3 regions of the Priestia sp. LL-8 genome follow, and region 3 is predicted to be linked to each of the others. Evidence: predicted binding sites of a transcription regulator. Region 3 holds the regulator's gene; each other region holds the start of a gene.

Region 1 (6,480 bases), 4.8 Mb from region 3:
TGCCCAAAAAACAGGGATTATCGGGATATTAATTAGAGATTTAAAAGACCCGTTTTTAATTGAACTGTTAAAAAAGGTACAGCAACAAGTCCAAAGTCGAGGGATGGACGTTCTTATTGGACATACGGATTACCAAGAAGCAACGGCTGAGCGTCAATTAAATGTGATGATGAATCATTGGTTTGATGGGGTCATTCTATTAGATTACGTAGCGGCTCATCATCCGTTTGTAGACGTATTAAAACAATATCAAACGCCTTACGTTTCTCTTACAGGAGACGGCTCTTCTGCACTTTGGCCAATTGTACATGTAGATGATGCGGTGGGAATGCAATTAGCTGTTGCTCACTTAACGGACCTTGGCCATAATAATATCGGGTTCGTTGGAAAAGCTGTAAGCGGAGTGGAGCACCGTCTGTCTCTTTTTTATCAATATGTACCGTCAGCAAACGCAAAGTTTGTGAAAGAAAATATGAATAACTCAGATGAACTATATCAGTTTATAAATGAGCTAGCTCATCATCCAGAGCCCCCAACTGCGCTTATTTGTGCTACGGATGACATTGCTCTGAAAGTGATACACTGTGCGTGGCAAAACGGGCTTCACGTTCCAGCAGATTTGTCTGTGATAGGGTTTGATGATATTACAGAAGCTAGTGAAGCGCAGCCTCCGCTAACAACTATCCGTCAACCGATGGAAAAAATGGCTGAAAAAGCAGTAAACCTCTTACTTCAGCAAATTCAGGATCAGCAAGAAATAGATCAGGTACAGTATAAAATGGCACCTGTATTAATAGAGCGTGAGACCACAAAACGTATGAATTGATAAGGAATGTATATACTATTCCTGAAAGTGTGAGACAAAAAGTCCACACTTTTTTGCATTAACCATTGCGTCCACTTCCCTCTTTCTTATACACTGTATGCTGTAGGGGAAAAAACCAAGCTTTAATATGTTTGGAGCGATTTGATGACACAGCAAAAATTAGATAAATATGAAATTATGGACGTTAGCTTACTAGCAGGTAAAATTATGTTAGAAAGCGGAGCAGAAACGTATCGAGTAGAAGACACAATGATGCGGATTGCAGCGTCTTACGGTATAAAAAAATCCCACAGCTATGTGACGCCAACAGGGATCATGTTTTCACTTGAAACGAAAGAACCGACGAAAACGAAGTTAATTCGTATTTCCGAACGAACGACAGATTTAAAAAAAGTAACTATGGTAAATAGCGTCTCAAGAACCATCAGTCAAGGAAACATCTCCTTGGAGGAAGCGTATGAAATGCTACAAGAAATTGAAGCAACGAACGTAGCTTTTCCACTATGGGTTCAACTTGCAGCTGCATCCATTTCTAGCGGATGCTTTTTAATCATGTTTCAAGGTTTATGGACGGACTTTATTCCAGCGATGTTTTCAGGAGGTCTCGGATTTTTAACCGTGGTGTATTTCCACCGTCTTATTCCGATTCGCTTTTTTGCTGAGTTTACCGCTTCGTTAGTTATTGGACTTTTATCAGCTCTTTTAGTCGCTTCAGGACTGGGCACGCAAATTGATAAAATTATTATTGGATCCGTTATGCCTCTCGTTCCTGGCTTATCCATTACCAATGCAGTGCGAGATTTAATGGCGGGACATTTACTGTCTGGATTATCAAAAGGAGCAGAAGCGTTTCTGACGGCATTCGCTATTGGTGCAGGTATTGCCATTGTATTTACGCTTCTATAGAAGGGAGGCATCATATGCATATCGTAGAGCAGATAATTACAAGTTTTATTGCTTCAGCAGCGTTTGGGATCATTTTTAATGTTCCACGTGAATCATTATTAAAAAGTGGCTTTGTCGGAATGATTGGCTGGCTCATTTACTATTTGCTAACGTTCTATGGTGTAGATGAAATTCCAAGCACTGTAGCATCGGCCTTCTTTATTGCTATTATTAGTCAAATTTACGCAAAAATTTATCGTACGCCGATCATTATTTTCACCGTAGCAGGTATTATTCCGCTCGTTCCAGGGGGAACAGCATACGATGCCATGCGTAACTTTGTAGAAAATAATTATAATGAAGCGATTAGTCTTGCAGCAAAAGCCTTTATGATTTCGGGTTCAATTGCCATTGGTATTGTATTTTCTGAAGTCATTAACCAAATCATTCGTCAATCTAAATTAAATGCGAAAGCAAAATATCGACCGTAGAGAAGCAAGCTCAAATCAGAGCGTGCTTTTTTTATGAAAAAATAAAGAGTTCCTTCCCTTTTTCGTCACAAGAAAGTCACGTTTTAGTCTAAAAACGTTCAAAAAATGTACGTGCACAGCTAAAAAAATAGACTATACTATGTAAATAGAAAGAGACACATTACATATGTTTGTGAAATGTTGAGCATATTTCTCGAATTGTTATGCTCAATATTTCACAATATAAGTAAAAGATGCTCAGAAATGAGCAAAGTATCTATGGAAATGATGAATGTTCTTATATATGAAAGGAGAAAGAAGATGGATACAGTCATACTATCACGTATTCAATTTGCATCAACGACGCTGTTTCATTTTATCTTTGTACCGCTGTCTATCGGCCTTGTCTTTTTAGTAGCGATCATGGAAACGATGTACGTAGTAAAAAAAGATGAACAGTATAAAAAGATGGCAAAGTTTTGGGGGCACTTATTCCTGATTAACTTTGCTGTCGGAGTCGTAACAGGTATTTTACAAGAATTTCAGTTTGGCATGAACTGGTCAGAGTACTCAAGGTTTGTAGGAGATGTATTCGGTGCGCCGCTTGCTATTGAAGCACTGCTAGCGTTTTTTATGGAGTCCACGTTTCTCGGGCTGTGGATTTTCGGGTGGGATCGTTTGCCTAAATGGCTGCACTGTCTATGTATTTGGCTTGTTAGTCTAGGTACTATCTTCTCAGCGTTCTTTATTTTAACGGCTAATTCTTTTATGCAGCATCCGGTCGGAATGGAGCTAAATAATGGCCGTTTAGAAATGAATGACTTCTTTAAATTGTTAACAAACGGTCAGCTGTGGGTTGAATTCCCTCATACAATTTTAGGTTCGTTTGCAACAGGCGCCTTTTTTATCACGGGTGTCAGTGCTGTTATGCTCTTGAAGAAAAAACATGTGACTTTTGCCAAAAAATCATTTCAAGTTGCTATCCTTGTAGGGTTAGTTTCAGGTGTCGGAATTGCGCTATCTGGGCATGAACAGGCTGGATACTTAGTTAAAACACAGCCGATGAAAATGGCCGCAAGTGAAGGATTGTGGGAAAACAGCGGAAGTCCAGGTGCTTGGACAGTAACAGCAAATATTCACCCTGATGAAAAGAAAAATACGAGTGAAATCAAAATACCTTATTTATTAAGCTTCTTATCATACGGGAAGTTTTCAGGCTCCGTTCCTGGAATGAACGAGCTTCAGCAGCAGTATACGGCGAAATATGGAGAAGGAAATTATATTCCACCCGTTCGAACAACGTTTTGGAGTTTCCGCATTATGGCTGGTCTAGGTGGCGTATTATGTGCACTAGGCATTTGGGGTACGTACTTGCTTTCTCGTAAAAAACTTCAAGAAAGCAAACTATTTTTACGTATTATGACGATTGCCATTGCCTTTCCGTTCCTTGGAAGCTCAGCAGGTTGGATTATGACAGAGATTGGCCGTCAGCCTTGGGTTGTATTTGGCTATATGAAAACCGAAGACGCCGTGTCTCCTGGTGTAACAGCAGGTGAATTACTGTTTTCTATTATCTCGTTTTCGTTCTTTTATTTAATTTTAGCTGTGATTATGGTGTTCTTGTTCGTTAAAGAAATTAAAAAAGGTCCAGATCACGATCACGAAGCACATACAAAAGTAACATCAACTGATCCGTTTACAAAGGAGGGATACAATGTTTTCTCTTAATGAATTCTGGTATTTACTAGTATCCATTCTGTTTGTTGGTTTTATCTTTTTAGAAGGTTTTGATTTTGGGATTGGAATGGTGTCTCGTTTTTTAGGAAGAAACGACTTAGAGCGACGAGCCTTTATTAATACAATCGGTCCTTTTTGGGATGCAAATGAAGTTTGGTTAATTTCAGCAATCGGTGCTATGTTTGCCGCTTTTCCAAACTGGTATGCAACGCTATTAAGCGGGTCATATGTTCTTTTTGTTCTTCTGTTGCTTTCGCTTATTGGCCGCGGCGTAGCATTTGAATTTCGAGGAAAAGTTGAAAAACAAGCGTGGAAAAATGCGTGGGATTGGGTTATCTTCTTTGGAAGTCTTTTTCCACCGCTCATTTTCGGCATCTTATTTTCAGCGCTAATGAAAGGACTGCCTGTTGAGCGCAACATGCAAATGAATGCCGGCTTTTCGGATATTGTGAATCTATATACTATAACGGGCGGTGTTACATTAACAATGCTTTGCTTATGGCACGGACTTATTTTTGCGACGATCCGTACGATGGATGACATTAGAGATCGTTCACGAAAAGTGGCCATGAAGCTTTTGCCTGTTAATGCCTTGCTGCTTCTTATTTTTTCAGGCATGACGTTTTTTGAAACAGATTTATTCAGTAATCATAGCCGCTTGATGCTATATACATTTTTCATCGGCATTTTCGTGTATTTACTAGCAGGTTTTTTCCTTACACGTAAAAAAGACGGATGGGCATTTGCTATGTCTGGCTTAATTTTAATTTTATCAATTTCCTCTATATTTGCAGGATTGTTTCCAACCGTTTTGGTTAGTTCAATCAATGAAGGCTATAGTTTAACGATTTATAATGCAGCATCAGGGAATTATTCCTTGAAAATTATGTCTTACGCTGCTATTGCGTTACTGCCTTTTGTGTTAGGTTATCAAATTTGGAGCTACTACGTTTTCAGAAAACGTGTAGATCATAAGGAGCATATGGAGTACTAATGGGTAGAAATTTAATGGTTTACAACGGAATAAAAATGGTTCTTGCCATGTTAATAGGGCTTATTACTATTCAAAGTGTAGCCATTATTTTTCAAGCTAAGTGGCTTGCCGAAGTAATTACCGCTCTTTTTCATGGTGAAAGTTTAACTTCGCAGACAAAAGCAATCGGACTGTTTTTGTCTGCCTTTATGGTTCGTCAGATCGTAGGTTTTATAGTGAAAAAAACAGCATATCAATTTGGAGTCAAAACGACTCAGGAACTTCGTTTGATAGTCATGAAAAGCATTTTTTCATTAGGACCGCGTTTTACCAAAGATGAAGGAACAGGAAACTTGGTGACGCTCATCACCACAGGTCTACAGAAGCTTCGCGCTTATCTCGAGCTGTTTTTGCCTAAACTGGCCGCCATTAGCGTTACACCTTGGCTAGTGCTTGCTTTCGTTTGGTACCATGATCGGCTTTCAGGCATTATTTTACTTGTGACCATGCCAATTTTAATTTTATTTATGATTTTGCTCGGACTGGCTGCACAAAAAAAAATAGATAGCCAATGGGAGACATATCAAGTGTTGTCCAACCACTTTGTAGATTCGCTTCGAGGGTTAGAAACGTTAACATTTCTCGGGAAAAGTAAGGAACATGCTGAAACGATTGAGAGAGTCAGTGACCGTTATCGAAAAGCGACAATGGGAACCCTCCGAATTGCTTTTTTATCTACGTTTGCTCTCGATTTCTTTACGATGTTATCTGTAGCCATCGTGGCTGTTACGCTTGGTTTGCGGCTGGTGAATGGTTCGATGACATTAGAGCCTGCACTTATGATTTTATTGCTGGCGCCTGAATATTTTCTGCCCATACGAGAAGTCGGAAACGATTATCATGCAACATTGGACGGAAAAGAATCTGGAGATGCATTACTTAAGGTTGTGAAGCAGGCTGAAAAACCGTCGGCTAAAGAAGAAGATGTTCCTACTTGGACTGAAAGCAGTGAACTTCAAATAAGGCATATCACCGTCAAGTATGACGAAGAGCAGCCACCTTCTCTTGAAGATGTGTCGCTTCATGTTAAAGGAAGTAAAAAAATTGGAATTATAGGAAAAAGCGGAGCTGGAAAATCGACGCTTATTGATATACTGAGCGGCTTTGTACAATCTACAGAAGGCTCTGCTGAAGTAAACGGCGTGCAGGTTGATTTACGCTCAGAGGCTTGGCAAAAGCAGATTACGTATATCCCTCAGCACCCATTTATTTTTAATGGAACTGTAAAAGAAAATGTTGAATTTTATCAGGATAGAGTCCGCTCATATAATTATGAAGATGCTTTAACGAAAGCAGGACTTTTATCAGCGGTTCAACAGATGCCTAAGAAGGAAAATGAAATGATAGGGGATGGGGGACGGCAGCTTAGCGGCGGCCAAGCTCAAAGGATTGCCCTAGCTCGAGCATTTCTAAGCGATCGCCCCATTATTATGCTAGATGAACCAACGGCACAAGTCGATATTGAAACAGAATATGAATTAAAGCAAGATATTTTAACGATGTTTCAAGACAAGTTATTTATTTTAGCT
Region 2 (6,480 bases), 280 kb from region 3:
AAAGCAACAAGCAGCATTTGCAAGCGGGGGTCATCGGTTATTGAAATAATAGACTGTCTAATGGTAGTAAACTGTCCGCTTTTGACAGTTAGTTTGTATAAGAACACCGCTCCGATAATAATATAGCTGATGGGCCAAAGTGCATACAGAAACCCATAGCCTGTGGCTCCTAAGACCATTGAGGCAGGCATATCATAAAAATAAATAGCAATAATCATAGAAAGAAGTACTGTAATACCAGCAGCAATGTGTCCTTTTAATTTCAAAAGAGTTAAAGCAATAAAGAAAAAGATAATGGGGATAAGTGCAATTAGTGCAGAAAGCCAAATATTATTTAACGGATTATATACCTGAGTCCACGTCATATTCATACACCTCTACTACATATTTAAAACAAAGGAGCGGGGGAGTCCCCCGCAAAAATCTTTTGATGTTACACAAAAGCTCTGTCGCGAGTTTGCTTAAGAATGCTAGCAGAGTGCTCGAGCTGCTGCTGTTCGTGAGGAGTTAAATTCAATTCAATAATTTGACGCACGCCGTTTTTATTAATGATAGCTGGTACGCCGATATACACGTCAGAAATACCGTATTGTCCTTCTAATAAAGCAGATACCGTTAAAATAGAATTCTCATCATCTAAAATAGCCTTGGTAATTCGTACAAGCCCCATTGCAATTCCGTAATAAGTCGCTCCTTTTCGATTAATAATATGGTAAGCCGCATCGCGGGTTTGTTCGAATAGATGCTTCATATCCGGTTCTTTTTCAATAGCAGCAGTATTGATAAAATGTTCGAGCTTCACGCCGCCAATTTGCGCGTGGCTCCAAACAGGAAATTCCGTATCTCCATGTTCCCCCATAATATAAGCGTGGACGTTGCGAGAATCTACTTCGAAATAGTCGCTTAACAAGTAGCGGAAGCGAGCTGTGTCAAGAATCGTTCCTGAACCAATTACCCGTTCGTTTGGTAATCCTGATACTTTTTGTGTAACGTGTGCGAGAATATCAACTGGATTTGTTGCGACTAAAATGATGCCGTCAAATCCGCTGTTCATAATATCTTTTACAATGCATTCAAAAATTTTAACGTTTTTTTCAACTAGATCTAAGCGCGTTTCCCCTGGAGCTTGATTAGCGCCCGCTGTAATAACTACTAAATCAGCGTCAGCACAGTCTTTATAATCTCCAGCCCAGATTTTCATCGGTGTGGAAAATGGCATACCGTGATTGATATCGCGTGCTTCACCTTCCGCTTTTTCTTTGTTCATATCGATTAACACTAATTCATTGGCAATACCTTGATTCACCATTGAAAAAGCGTAGCTTGAGCCAACAAAACCAGTTCCGATAACAGCAACTTTTCGTGTTTTTGGTGTAAATTGTGTTTTCATTTGTATCATCCTTTGAATTTTATTTTGTGATGTTTTTCACAATGTTAGTGTAACAAGAATAAATACCCTCGGCTGTGATAAAAATCACACCCTTTAAAAAATAGTAAACAATTTTACAGGGCGATTTAAAAAAAGGGTCCTTCTACATGAAGTGCCACATTTAGAAAAATCTCAAACGTTTAAAGTGTTGAGTAAAGGCAACTTGTTTTGCAGAAAGCTAAAGAGTTTAACATTCTCTATTTGTATGTTAACAGCCAATAATGTTTCTATAGACCCACACGAAATCCATTTGTTACACTAAGTTTGCTTATTTTGAATAAAGGAGTTGAAGGGATGGAGAACTACTATGAGCAAGCCCAAAAAGGCGCTTGGGTTAGTATCTTATCATATATCTTTTTATCAGCATGTAAACTTATTATTGCGGGTGTCACCGCTTCCTCTGCATTAAAAGCCGACGGTCTTAATAATGTTACAGATATTATTGCATCAATTGCCGTCTTAGTCGGCTTAAAAATCTCTAAAAAACCTCGTGATAATGATCATCCCTATGGACATTCCAGAGCGGAACATATCTCTTCACTTATTGCTTCTTTTATCATGATGGTCATTGGACTAGAAGTATTGGTCGATGCGGGTCAGTCATTATTTATGGACAAATCTGAAGCGCCCAATTTACTGGCTGCTTGGGTAGGTCTTGGAGCGGCTGCTGTTATGGGTGGTGTCTACCGATATAATATTAAGCTTGCTAAAAAACTTGATAGCCAGTCTTTATATGCGGTTGCTAAAGATAATTTGTCTGATGCACTTGTGAGCATAGGGGCTGTTGTGGGAATTTTCGGCTCGCAATTCGGCTTGCCCTGGCTGGACGTGGTAGCTGCTTTTGCTGTGGGAATTATTATTTGTAAAACAGCCATCGAGATTTTTAAAGAAGCGGCTCATTCTTTAACGGACGGATTTGATGAAGAAAAGTTAGGACACTACAAAGAAAGCATTGGGCTTGTAGAAGGGGTAAAAGAAGTAGAAGATGTGAAAGCGCGCAAGCTTGGTAATCAAGTCGTGATTGATGTAACTGTTAAAGTAGATCCTCATTTAAATGTTATTAAAAGCCATGAAATTGCTGATCAAATTGAACATATGATGAACGATGAGCATCAGATTAAAGATACGCTTGTTCATATTGAACCTGATGCATACGAAAAGCAAAAATAAAACCAGCACGTTCTTTCGTTATGAAAGGATGAGCTGGTTTTATTTTTGGGGAAATTTGAAATAAATCACAAAAACTTCTTCAAAAGTGAAAATGAAAAGCCGTTATTAGTAATATAAAGATTTTTGTAGAAGGGTGAGGGAATGAAGAGGTTAAGTGCAAAACTCGTAGTATTTTTTAGTATTTTTATAGCTATTTTATTATTAGTTGTTTCAGGGGCTGTTTATCAATTTACCAAAACACAAATAGAAAAAGATGTAGAAGTTCAGTCTCAAAGTCAAGTGAAAGAGTTAAGAGAAACGATTCATACGTACTTAGACATGTATAGTCGTTCTTTGCTGACGTATAGTGAAAATGATGTAATTGTTAATTTTGTTAAGCAAGAAGGAGATCAAACAAACCAAGAGAAAAATCCGTATTTTACATGGAACACAGTTCAAAAAGAGTTTACACAGTTTAAAGAAAAGTATCCTAACTTAGTACTTGAATACATAGGCACAAAAAATAAAGGAATGTATTCTGTTCCTAAGCAAGAGTACGGATCAGGTTATGACCCGACTTCAAGAGTTTGGTACAAACAAGCAGTGGCATCACCTGATCAAGTAATTTATACGGATCCATATGAGGATGCAGCAACAAAAAAGACAGTCGTGACGATTGCAAAGGCCATTTTGGACCCAGATACTCAAAAGGTGCTGGGCGTTATAGCTACTGATTTAGATTTAGATGCATTAAAAGCAATCGTAGGAAAAGCGGAAGTAAATTATGGTGGATATGCATTTTTATTTGACAAAAATGCTACCGCTCTTGTCCATCCAACAGAAACTGGAAAGAATTTAATGGAACAGCCATTTATACAAAAAATGTATGAAGCAGATCGAAATAGTGGTTTCATGAAATATACCTTTCAAGGCGAAGAGAGAGTGATGGCATACGAAACTCTTGAAGGGACGAATTGGAAGATAGGGAATGCCTTTATTTATAATGAAATGCTCGCAAGCGCTCATCATTTATTAAATGTAATTATTTGGATTGCGTTAATTGGTATTTTATTATCAGTCGTGTTAACCATCTTTTTCTCAAGAATCATTACTAACCCGGTTCGCCGCTTAAAAGATGAAGTAGCCAAAGTAACAGCGGGCGATTTAACGGTTCAGGTGAAGACGAAGTCAAAAGATGAAATTGGGGAGCTTACTCATTTATTTAATGATATGGTTGCTAAAATGAAAACGTTGATTGGAACAGTTCAGACGTCTGTTGAGACAGTAAAAACGTCTGTTGAAGATTTGAGTGCCGTATCTGAAGAAGCAACTGCATCCAGTGAGGAAATCGGCCGGGCTATCCATGAGATTGCGAGCGGGGCGACGCAGCAAGCTTCTGATGCTGACTCTACTAATCATAAAACGATGAGTTTATCTTCGCAAATTGAAGAAGTCATTGAACAAAACGCACAGATTAATAAAATGACGATTGAAGCTGTAAGCATCAATGAAAAAGGTTTAAAACAAATGCAGCTCCTTCGCAACCAAACCACTGAATCATCTCAAACGATTCACGCTGTTCAAGCTGTAATGGAAGAATTAACAAATAAGATGAAAAAAATTGAATCTATTATTTTCACGATTAATAGTATTTCAGACCAGACAAATTTACTTGCATTAAATGCTAGTATTGAAGCAGCTCGTGCAGGAGAACATGGCAAAGGATTTGCGGTAGTAGCTGAAGAAGTGCGAAAACTTGCTGAACAGTCCTCTCAGGCCACTGAACAAGTTCGCCATACGATTGCAGCGATTCAAGGAGAAGTCGCAGCTGCGCGTGAAGAATGCAACCGTACAGAAGAGCTTTCAAAGTCTCAAGACTTTGTGGTAGGAGATACAGAACAAGCTTTTCATGAAATTGCAACCACGATTGAACAAGTGGCGGCGGCTGTCGAACATGTGACAAGCAGCATGGATAGTATTAATGAGCATAAGGAAGACGTGGTAGCGGCCATTCAAAGCATAGCAGCTATTGCACAGCAATCAGCTGCGGGAACTGAAGAAATTACGGCTTCTACAGAAGAACAAATTAGAGCTATTTCTACTGTTTCTCAATCGGCTGAACATCTGCAAGAGATTAGTGAAGAATTGGCGAACTTGATTCGTCAATTTAAAATTAAATAAAAAAGAGCGCCAATAACATATTGGCGCTCTTTTTTATTTAATAGGAAAACAAGTTGCTATACGGTAAAAAAACCTGCTGAGTTGGAGGTGCAACGGCTGACACGCGCTGATGTGTAAACGGGTGTATAAAAGAAAGCTTAATGGCATGTAAAGCTTGCTGCTGATCTTTTAATCTCTTTCCGCCATAAAGAGTATCACCAAGTAATGGATAGCCGATGTGACTCATATGAACACGAATTTGGTGAGTGCGTCCGGTCTCGAGCGAAAGTTCAATAAGCGTTTCATTTTTGGCCGTATTGCGCTTTAACACCCGATAAGATGTTTTGGCAGCTTGTCCCGTTCTAGATACTCTTCTTCTCGTAGCGTGATGGCGATCGCGTCCAATAGGTTCATTAACGATTCCTTGCTCTTTTTTCATGATTCCTTGGACAAGAGCAACATAAGTCCGATTAATTTTACGTTCAGCCAGCAGCTGGTCAAACACAGAGCTTGCTACAAAATGCTTCGTGAATAAGATAGCACCTGATGTATCGCTGTCCAAACGGTGAACGTGTCTAGGTTTTGTTTGGAGGCCTATTTTTTGAAAATAAGCAGCTACAGCATTTAAAAGAGTTTTTTGGTCCTGCTCTGATGAAGGATGAGTATCTATGTTTATTGGTTTGTTTACGATTAGCACGTGTTCATCTTCAAACAAAATCTCTATATTAACATTGTAAGGTGTTATTTCATTAGGTTCTGCTTCAAAAAAAGGGAGTGATACTCTATCATTTTCCTTAAGAGTATTCCTCCATGGTACAGGCTCACCGTTTATAAGCACATTTTTATTCATCCGAAACTGATGCAACGTTTTTTTGGGAATATGCCATTTCGTTTTTAAATAATCTTCAATTGTTTGCCCTGCATCATTTTTTGTGATTTTATCTTCTAGCCATTGGCCGTGTATACTCATATTTAATCCCTTCCTTACATACTAGTAAATATCCTTTAATCTTTAAAAAGAACTTGTAAATAATTAGGAGGAAATAACTACCTGAAGTTCTCGTTTTATGTTTATGTTATGCTAAATAAAGAGACATAAGTTAAGAGAAAAAAGGGGGGGTAACCATGAAAATTGCCCAAGCAGCTCCGCCAGAAATGGAGAATTACATAGAAGAGTTGACTGAACAGCTTCGCTATGACTTGTTACCTCGGTATGTATCTGTAGATAAGCTTAATCCTGATCAATTATTAAATCCAGATTATTGTACAGACCATTTATATAATGGCTTACTCGATGAAGCATTGCAAGTCATTAGTAGCCTTCAGACAATAATTGCCGTGATTGAAGCGATTCAACATCGGCCGATTGAAGAAAGCGACTGCGAGCAATTCGAAAAAAATATTGCAATTTTAAAAAAATACGGGTTCTTATTTCCTGTTTCCATTGAGTGTTTTGCAAAAGAAAACAATTTGATTACGTATTCGTATGAATCGTTTTACAATTCATACATAAATTAAAGAAAAAAAGCATGTATCACATGCTTTTTTTCTTTTGAATCATATATTTCAGACTTCTATTGGACATTCAAAAAGAGCTTGTGATATGGTCAAACTTGTATAAATCCATCAAAAAATAAATAGGAGCGAAAACATGACGAAAGCAAAATTATGTTTTATCGGTGCAGGCTTTCACGCATCAACGAACATTTACCCCTCTGTTATTGAAGCGGGAGCAGAAATTA
Region 3 (6,480 bases):
CTTTATTATAGATATTTACTAATGCAGTACCACCACCAGCTACGATACCTTCTTCAACCGCAGCACGCGTAGAGTTTAATGCATCTTCAATACGTAATTTACGTTCTTTTAACTCAGTTTCAGTTGCCGCACCAACTTTAATTACAGCTACGCCACCAGCAAGTTTTGCTAAGCGCTCTTGTAATTTTTCACGGTCAAACTCTGAAGTTGTTTCTTCAAGCTGAGCTTTGATTTGGTTTACGCGTGCTAGGATATCTTCTGCGTTTCCTGCACCGTTTACAACTGTTGTATTTTCTTTTGTTACAACAATTTTAGAAGCGCGACCTAATTGATCGATGCTTGCTGTTTTTAAGTCAAGACCAAGCTCTTCAGTGATTACTTCTCCGCCTGTTAGGATTGCAACATCTTGTAGCATTGCTTTACGACGATCACCAAAACCAGGAGCTTTAACAGCTACAGCTGTAAATGTACCACGAAGTTTGTTCACAACTAATGTTGCTAAAGCTTCGCCTTCTACGTCTTCAGCGATAATTAATAGCGGCTTGCCTTGTTGAACAACTTGCTCTAATACCGGTAAGATTTCTTGAATGTTACCTATTTTTTTGTCTGTGATTAAGATGTAAGGGTCATCTAATACAGCTTCCATTTTATCTGAATCAGTTACCATGTAAGGAGATGCATATCCACGGTCAAACTGCATACCTTCTACCACTTCTAATTCAGTTGTGAAACCTTTTGATTCTTCAAGCGTGATAACGCCGTCGTTACCAACGCGCTCCATTGCTTCAGCAATTAATTGACCTACTTCTTCGTCCGCTGCTGAGATAGCCGCTACTTGAGCAATTGAATCTTTACCTTGAATTGGTTTAGAGATTGCTTTTAGTTCTTCAACCGCTACAGCTACTGCTTTTTCCATACCTTTACGGATACCCATTGGGTTAGCACCAGCCGTTACGTTTTTAAGACCTTCTCTGATCATTGCTTGCGCTAAAACTGTTGCAGTAGTTGTACCGTCACCAGCAACGTCGTTTGTTTTGCTAGCAACTTCGGCTACTAATTTAGCACCCATATTTTCAAATGCGTCTTCTAATTCGATTTCTTTTGCAATTGTTACACCGTCATTTGTAATAAGCGGTGAACCGAATTTCTTTTCCAATACAACGTTACGACCTTTTGGTCCAAGCGTTACTTTTACAGCATTTGCTAATGTATCTACACCACGTAGCATTGCGCGACGTGCTTCTTCGCTAAATTTAATGTCTTTTGCCATGTTCTTTGACCTCCTCAAGATGTTCTTAATAATCTATTTTTTACGTATGATAAGTTTGTGGTTAAAATTAGCCGATTACAGCTAAAATATCGCTTTCGCGTAAAATTAAGTATTCAGTACCTTCGTATTTTACTTCAGTACCCGCATATTTTGAGAAGATGATACGATCGCCCGCAGCTACTTCTAAAGCTACACGCTCACCGCTTTCTAATACTCGGCCTGTACCTACAGCAACAATTTTACCCTCTTGTGGCTTTTCTTTTGCACTGTCCGGTAACACGATACCGCTTGCTGTTTTTTCCTCAGATTTTACAAGTTCAATCACTACGCGATCACCTAATGGCTTTAACAAGTGAAACAACCTCCTCAAATAATATGTTTGCATTTTTATTAGCACTCAACCTCAACGAGTGCTAACACAATTATTATATTAAAACAAAGTGGGTTTTTTTTGCAAGTATTAAACAAAAAAAATTTAAAATTTACAACAACTACATATAATAGTCTTAGATTTCGACGATTTTGAGAAATAAAGCATTCTTTTCTCTGTTCAATAATATGTATGTTACAATACGAGCAAGAAGAAATTACTAACTTTACAGTACTTCTTCGACATATATACATAAAAACCTTTTAAAGGAGTATAGAAGATTGGAAAAACGTTATTGGTATGTTATTCTCACCTACATCCTTATGCAGTTTTCAGGAGTTGTTGGTATACCGCTGTTAAAATTAACAGGAATGTTTGATCAATATCCAGTTCGAACAGCGAATGTCATGCTTTTGACTTATTGGACCATCATCAGCTTTATCCTTGGTTTACTTATTGTCTTACTGCTGCTGCGCCGTGACATGTCCATGCGTATAGAACATGCTGGAAAAACGATTGCTGTTGTCTGGTCAGTCCTTGGGGTGTTTCTCGCTATGGCTGGTCAAGCTGTAGCAGGTATGATTGAGCACGCTCTTGGCATTACCCAAGTATCTGAAAACACACAAAATATTGTTAACCTTGTTAAAGCAACACCGTTCCTTATTGTCGTTACGTCTGTTATTGGACCAATACTAGAAGAGATTATTTTCCGAAAGATTATTTTTGGCTCTCTTCACAAACGATACAATTTCTTTATCTCTGCATTTATTAGTTCCCTTATTTTCGCTGCGGTACACTGGGATTTTAAACATTTACTTGTGTATACAGCTATGGGATTTGTATTTGCATTCCTTTATGCAAGGACGAGACTAATTGTTGTACCTATTATTGCTCACGTTTTGATGAATACAATCGTTATTTTATCTCAAACTATTTTTGCAGATAAAATTATAGAAATGCAAAAACAAGCAGAACAAATGCAGTTTATTTTTGGAGGCATGTTTTTATGAAGAATATCCCTTTAACACGAGGGTTTATTTATATTATTATGGGGATTTTATTCACCTACCTGGCTATTCAAAATGCTCAGGAAACCGTTTGGAACTTCCCCACAATCTTATTTGCACTCGTAGCCGCATTCGATTTCAGGTTTGCGGTTCGCATCTTTATCTTGCACTATAAAATTAAAAAGTTGCAGCAGCAATATAAAAATCAAGATGATTCATCTAAATAAAAAAACCACTGTTTCAGTGGTTTTTTTTACATACTAACATCTTCTCTTTCTTGCTCTGCCCTTGCCTTTAACACTTTGCGATACGAAATGCGGGAAATAATGATGCTGATTTCATACAGTATTAAGAGCGGCACTGTCACCATCATGTGCGAGAGCAATTCCGGTGGTGTAATAAGTGCGGCAATAACTAGCAGTACGAAATAGGCATACTTTCGAATTTGAGATAAAAACATAGGCGTTATAATTCCTAATCGCGTCAAAAACATGACGACGACAGGAAGCTGAAACAACAGGCCAAAAGGCAGTGTGAGCTGCATTAAAAAAGAAAAGTATTCATTAATGCCAATCACTTGGTTTACATTCAGCTCATCGGAAACGCGCGTCATAAAATCAACGACAAATGGAAACAACACAAAATAAGAAAAAGAGACACCGCCGATAAAGAGAAAAATGGAAACAGGAATATATCCAAGCGTTACCTTACGCTCTTTTTCATATAAACCAGGACTAATAAATGCCCAAAGTTGATACAGTGCAACAGGAGCTGCAAGTACACAGCCGATAATAACAGCAAACTGCATATAAATCTTAACTGGGTCTGTTAGCCTAAATGCATTCATCGTTAAATTTTTTGCCTCATCAGCATGCTGTAAATAGACAATAACCTTATCCGCTATAAAAAAGCCGGCAACTGTGGCAATGACAAAGAAAAATAAAACAATTAAAATGCGTTTTCGCAGCTCTCCTATATGATCATATATTGACATTTCTTGTTCGGTCATACTATGATCACCCTTTTACTCTTTGTCATCTACTTGACGCTGTTTATCTTTTTCACGATCATCTGATGCCCCGCTAGCGGCATGCTTAAACTCTCTAAGCGTTTGCCCGACTGATCTTCCTAGCTCCGGTAACCGTTTCGGTCCAAAAATAAGCAGTGCTACAATCGCAATAATAATCCAACTGCCTGCTCCAATCCCCATATTCCCACTCTCCTTATTAATTTAGACTTAAGGAAATCGTAACACAGTCCACCTTATTCAACAGGATAATTTTTCAAAAAATAGACAAGCGACTGTAACTCTACAGCAAGATCAATATGATGCAGTCGAATCTCATCGGGTACGTTTAAGCGTGCAGGAGTGAAGTTTAGAATCCCTTTAATTCCGCAATTCACTAAACGATCGGTAATTTGCTGAGCAACAGTGGCAGGAACGGTTAAAATCGCTACTGAGATGTCATCACTCATATAATCTTCCAATTGGTCAAGGTGATAAACCGGCACGTCGCCCACTTTTGTACCGACTTTATCTTCTATCACATCAAAAGCGCACTCAATTTTGGTGTTATTATTTTTAATAAAATTATAATTTAAAAAGGCCGTTCCTAGATTCCCTACGCCAATCAGTGCTACTTTCGTTACTTCATCTTGGTCTAACGTTTTACGGAAAAATGTAAGTAAATAATTCACATTGTAGCCGTATCCCTTTTTTCCTAATGCTCCAAAGTAAGAAAAGTCCCGACGAATAGTAGCAGAATCCACTTTCACTGCCTCGCTTAACTCCGCTGACGACACACGCTGTTTACCAGAAGCATGCAAGTTTTTCAAAAAACGATAATAAAGCGGCAATCGTTTAGCCGTTGCTTGTGGTATTTTTAATTGTTCAGTGTTCACGTTGTACCCCCTCAGTTCATGTATGTCATTACTAACATTTTCAAGTCATATTGCATTACCTTTCACAAAGCATCAACCGCTTTGAGGTAGCGCTTCCAATTCTCTCTCTTTTCTCTTGTTTTATATATACTCCGCTTCACACCCCGACGGCTTTTGTCTATCCAGCACTACTTAAAGTCGGTAGCTAGAACGAAGTAATTAGCCCTTCAAAGGATTCGTTTGTTAGTCATGACGGGTTTTCTACATCCATCATATATAAGTTCAGAGATGCACTTATCTCTTATTTTAACATAGTATCCTGTATAAAATGTGCAGGTAAAATCATTTTATTTCATGAATCAAAACATTCGCTTCATCATTTGTCCTTGTCCCTCTACAAATTACAAACGCTTGTAGGAAGAACTTGTAGTTGAAAATATGTTAAAATACACTATGGATATACTACTAGAGGTGAAAAAATGATTATTCTACAATTGAACGGTATTACAAAATACTATGGGGCAGAACCCATTTTATCGAATATAAAGTTAGAAGTACAATCAAAAGACCGCATTGCCCTAGTGGGACGAAACGGTGCTGGTAAATCAACTTTATTAAAAATTATTGCTGAGCAGCTTTCTTATGACAGCGGAGAGATTATCAAACCTAAAGGTGTTTCCATTGATTATATGGGACAAGATACAGTTCTTGAGTCAACACTCTCCATATGGGAAGAAATGATGACTGTCTTTGCTCCGTTAAAGAAGATGGAAAAAGAATTACGTACGCTTGAAACGAAGATGGGCGATCCAGATATTTTTAATGATTCAGTTCAATACGAAAAACTAACCAAAGAGTACGATCAGCTTCAAGTAACGTTCAAAGATTTAGGCGGCTATCAATATGAAGCGGATACACGATCTATTCTTCACGGTTTCCGTTTTTCAAACTTTGACTATAGCACCCCTATTTCCTCCTTGAGCGGTGGGCAAAAAACGCGCTTGGCTCTTGCAAAACTGCTTTTAACAAAGCCAGACTTGCTTATTCTCGATGAGCCTACCAACCACTTAGATATTGAAACTTTAGCATGGCTGGAACAGTTTCTGCAAGGGTATGAAGGAGCTATTTTAATTGTTTCACACGATCGTTACTTCCTTGATAAAGTCGTAAATCAAGTGTATGAAGTCACACAAAAAACAACGGTGAAGTACACGGGCAACTACTCTAAATACCTCGTACAAAAAGCCGAGCGCTATGAAAAAGAGTTGCGTCAGTACGAAAAGCAGCAAGATGAAGTCGCAAAACTGAATGATTTTATTCAGCGAAACATCGCCCGCGCATCGACTACAAAACGTGCGCAAAGCAGACGTAAACAGCTCGATCGAATGGAGTTAATAAACCGACCTAATGAAGGTGAAAAATCAGCTAGTTTTTCGTTTGAAATTGAGCGTCAAAGCGGAAATGAAGTCTTAAATCTCGAAAACGTGTCTATTGGATATGATGAAAACAAATATGTCGTGCAAGAGGCAAACCTTCGAATTAAAAAAGGTGAAAGCCTTGCGTTGGTTGGCCCTAATGGAGTTGGGAAATCAACTTTATTAAAAGGTATTGTGGATAAGCTAAGCTTCAAGACTGGAACCATTTCTTTTGGCTCAAACGTAATGGTTGGTTATTACGACCAAGAGCAAGCCAATTTAACGTCTAATAAAACCGTTTTAAATGAGCTTTGGGATGACTACCCATCCAAACCTGAAAAAGAAATTCGTACAGCGCTTGGAAATTTTCTCTTTTCAGGTGATGATGTACTGAAAATCGTTTCCACGCTTAGCGGTGGTGAAAAAGCACGTTTGGCTCTTGCGAAGCTCATGCTTCAAAAGGCTAACTTCTTAATTTTAGATGAACCTACTAACCATCTTGATTTAGATAGCAAACAAGTACTGGAGAATGCGTTA

The links. Region 3 encodes Rex, which represses fermentation and respiration genes when NADH is low (regulators of the CRP and FNR family bind a similar motif). Its sites were predicted from a motif close to TTGTGAAATATTTCACAA; they were not measured.
Region 1: U9R83_RS26130 (cytochrome ubiquinol oxidase subunit I) is a predicted target of Rex. The motif match lies at 2,406-2,423, and genes of this name have one in related genera.
Region 2: U9R83_RS02665 (L-lactate dehydrogenase) is a predicted target of Rex. The motif match lies at 1,415-1,432, and genes of this name have one in related genera.

What each region holds. Positions count from the first base shown of each region.
Region 1 is NZ_JAZAQH010000001.1:4,999,979-5,006,458, reverse strand. Features, by position in the region: gene U9R83_RS26145 (LacI family DNA-binding transcriptional regulator) at 1-826, shown strand, start outside; gene U9R83_RS26140 (threonine/serine exporter family protein) at 971-1,732, shown strand; gene U9R83_RS26135 (threonine/serine exporter family protein) at 1,747-2,202, shown strand; gene U9R83_RS26130 (cytochrome ubiquinol oxidase subunit I) at 2,503-3,909, shown strand; gene cydB (cytochrome d ubiquinol oxidase subunit II) at 3,896-4,912, shown strand; gene cydD (thiol reductant ABC exporter subunit CydD) at 4,912-6,480, shown strand, end outside.
Region 2 is NZ_JAZAQH010000001.1:499,017-505,496, forward strand. Features, by position in the region: gene U9R83_RS02660 (lactate permease LctP family transporter) at 1-371, opposite strand, end outside; gene U9R83_RS02665 (L-lactate dehydrogenase) at 434-1,390, opposite strand; gene U9R83_RS02670 (cation diffusion facilitator family transporter) at 1,724-2,599, shown strand; gene U9R83_RS02675 (methyl-accepting chemotaxis protein) at 2,741-4,759, shown strand; gene U9R83_RS02680 (RluA family pseudouridine synthase) at 4,797-5,708, opposite strand; gene U9R83_RS02685 (YhcU family protein) at 5,864-6,256, shown strand; gene U9R83_RS02690 (Gfo/Idh/MocA family protein) at 6,390-6,480, shown strand, end outside.
Region 3 is NZ_JAZAQH010000001.1:218,963-225,442, reverse strand. Features, by position in the region: gene groL (chaperonin GroEL) at 1-1,270, opposite strand, end outside; gene groES (co-chaperone GroES) at 1,338-1,622, opposite strand; gene U9R83_RS01315 (CPBP family intramembrane glutamic endopeptidase) at 1,922-2,650, shown strand; gene U9R83_RS01310 (YdiK family protein) at 2,647-2,874, shown strand; gene tatC (twin-arginine translocase subunit TatC) at 2,901-3,656, opposite strand; gene tatA (twin-arginine translocase TatA/TatE family subunit) at 3,672-3,857, opposite strand; gene U9R83_RS01295 (redox-sensing transcriptional repressor Rex) at 3,911-4,549, opposite strand; gene U9R83_RS01290 (ABC-F family ATP-binding cassette domain-containing protein) at 5,008-6,480, shown strand, end outside.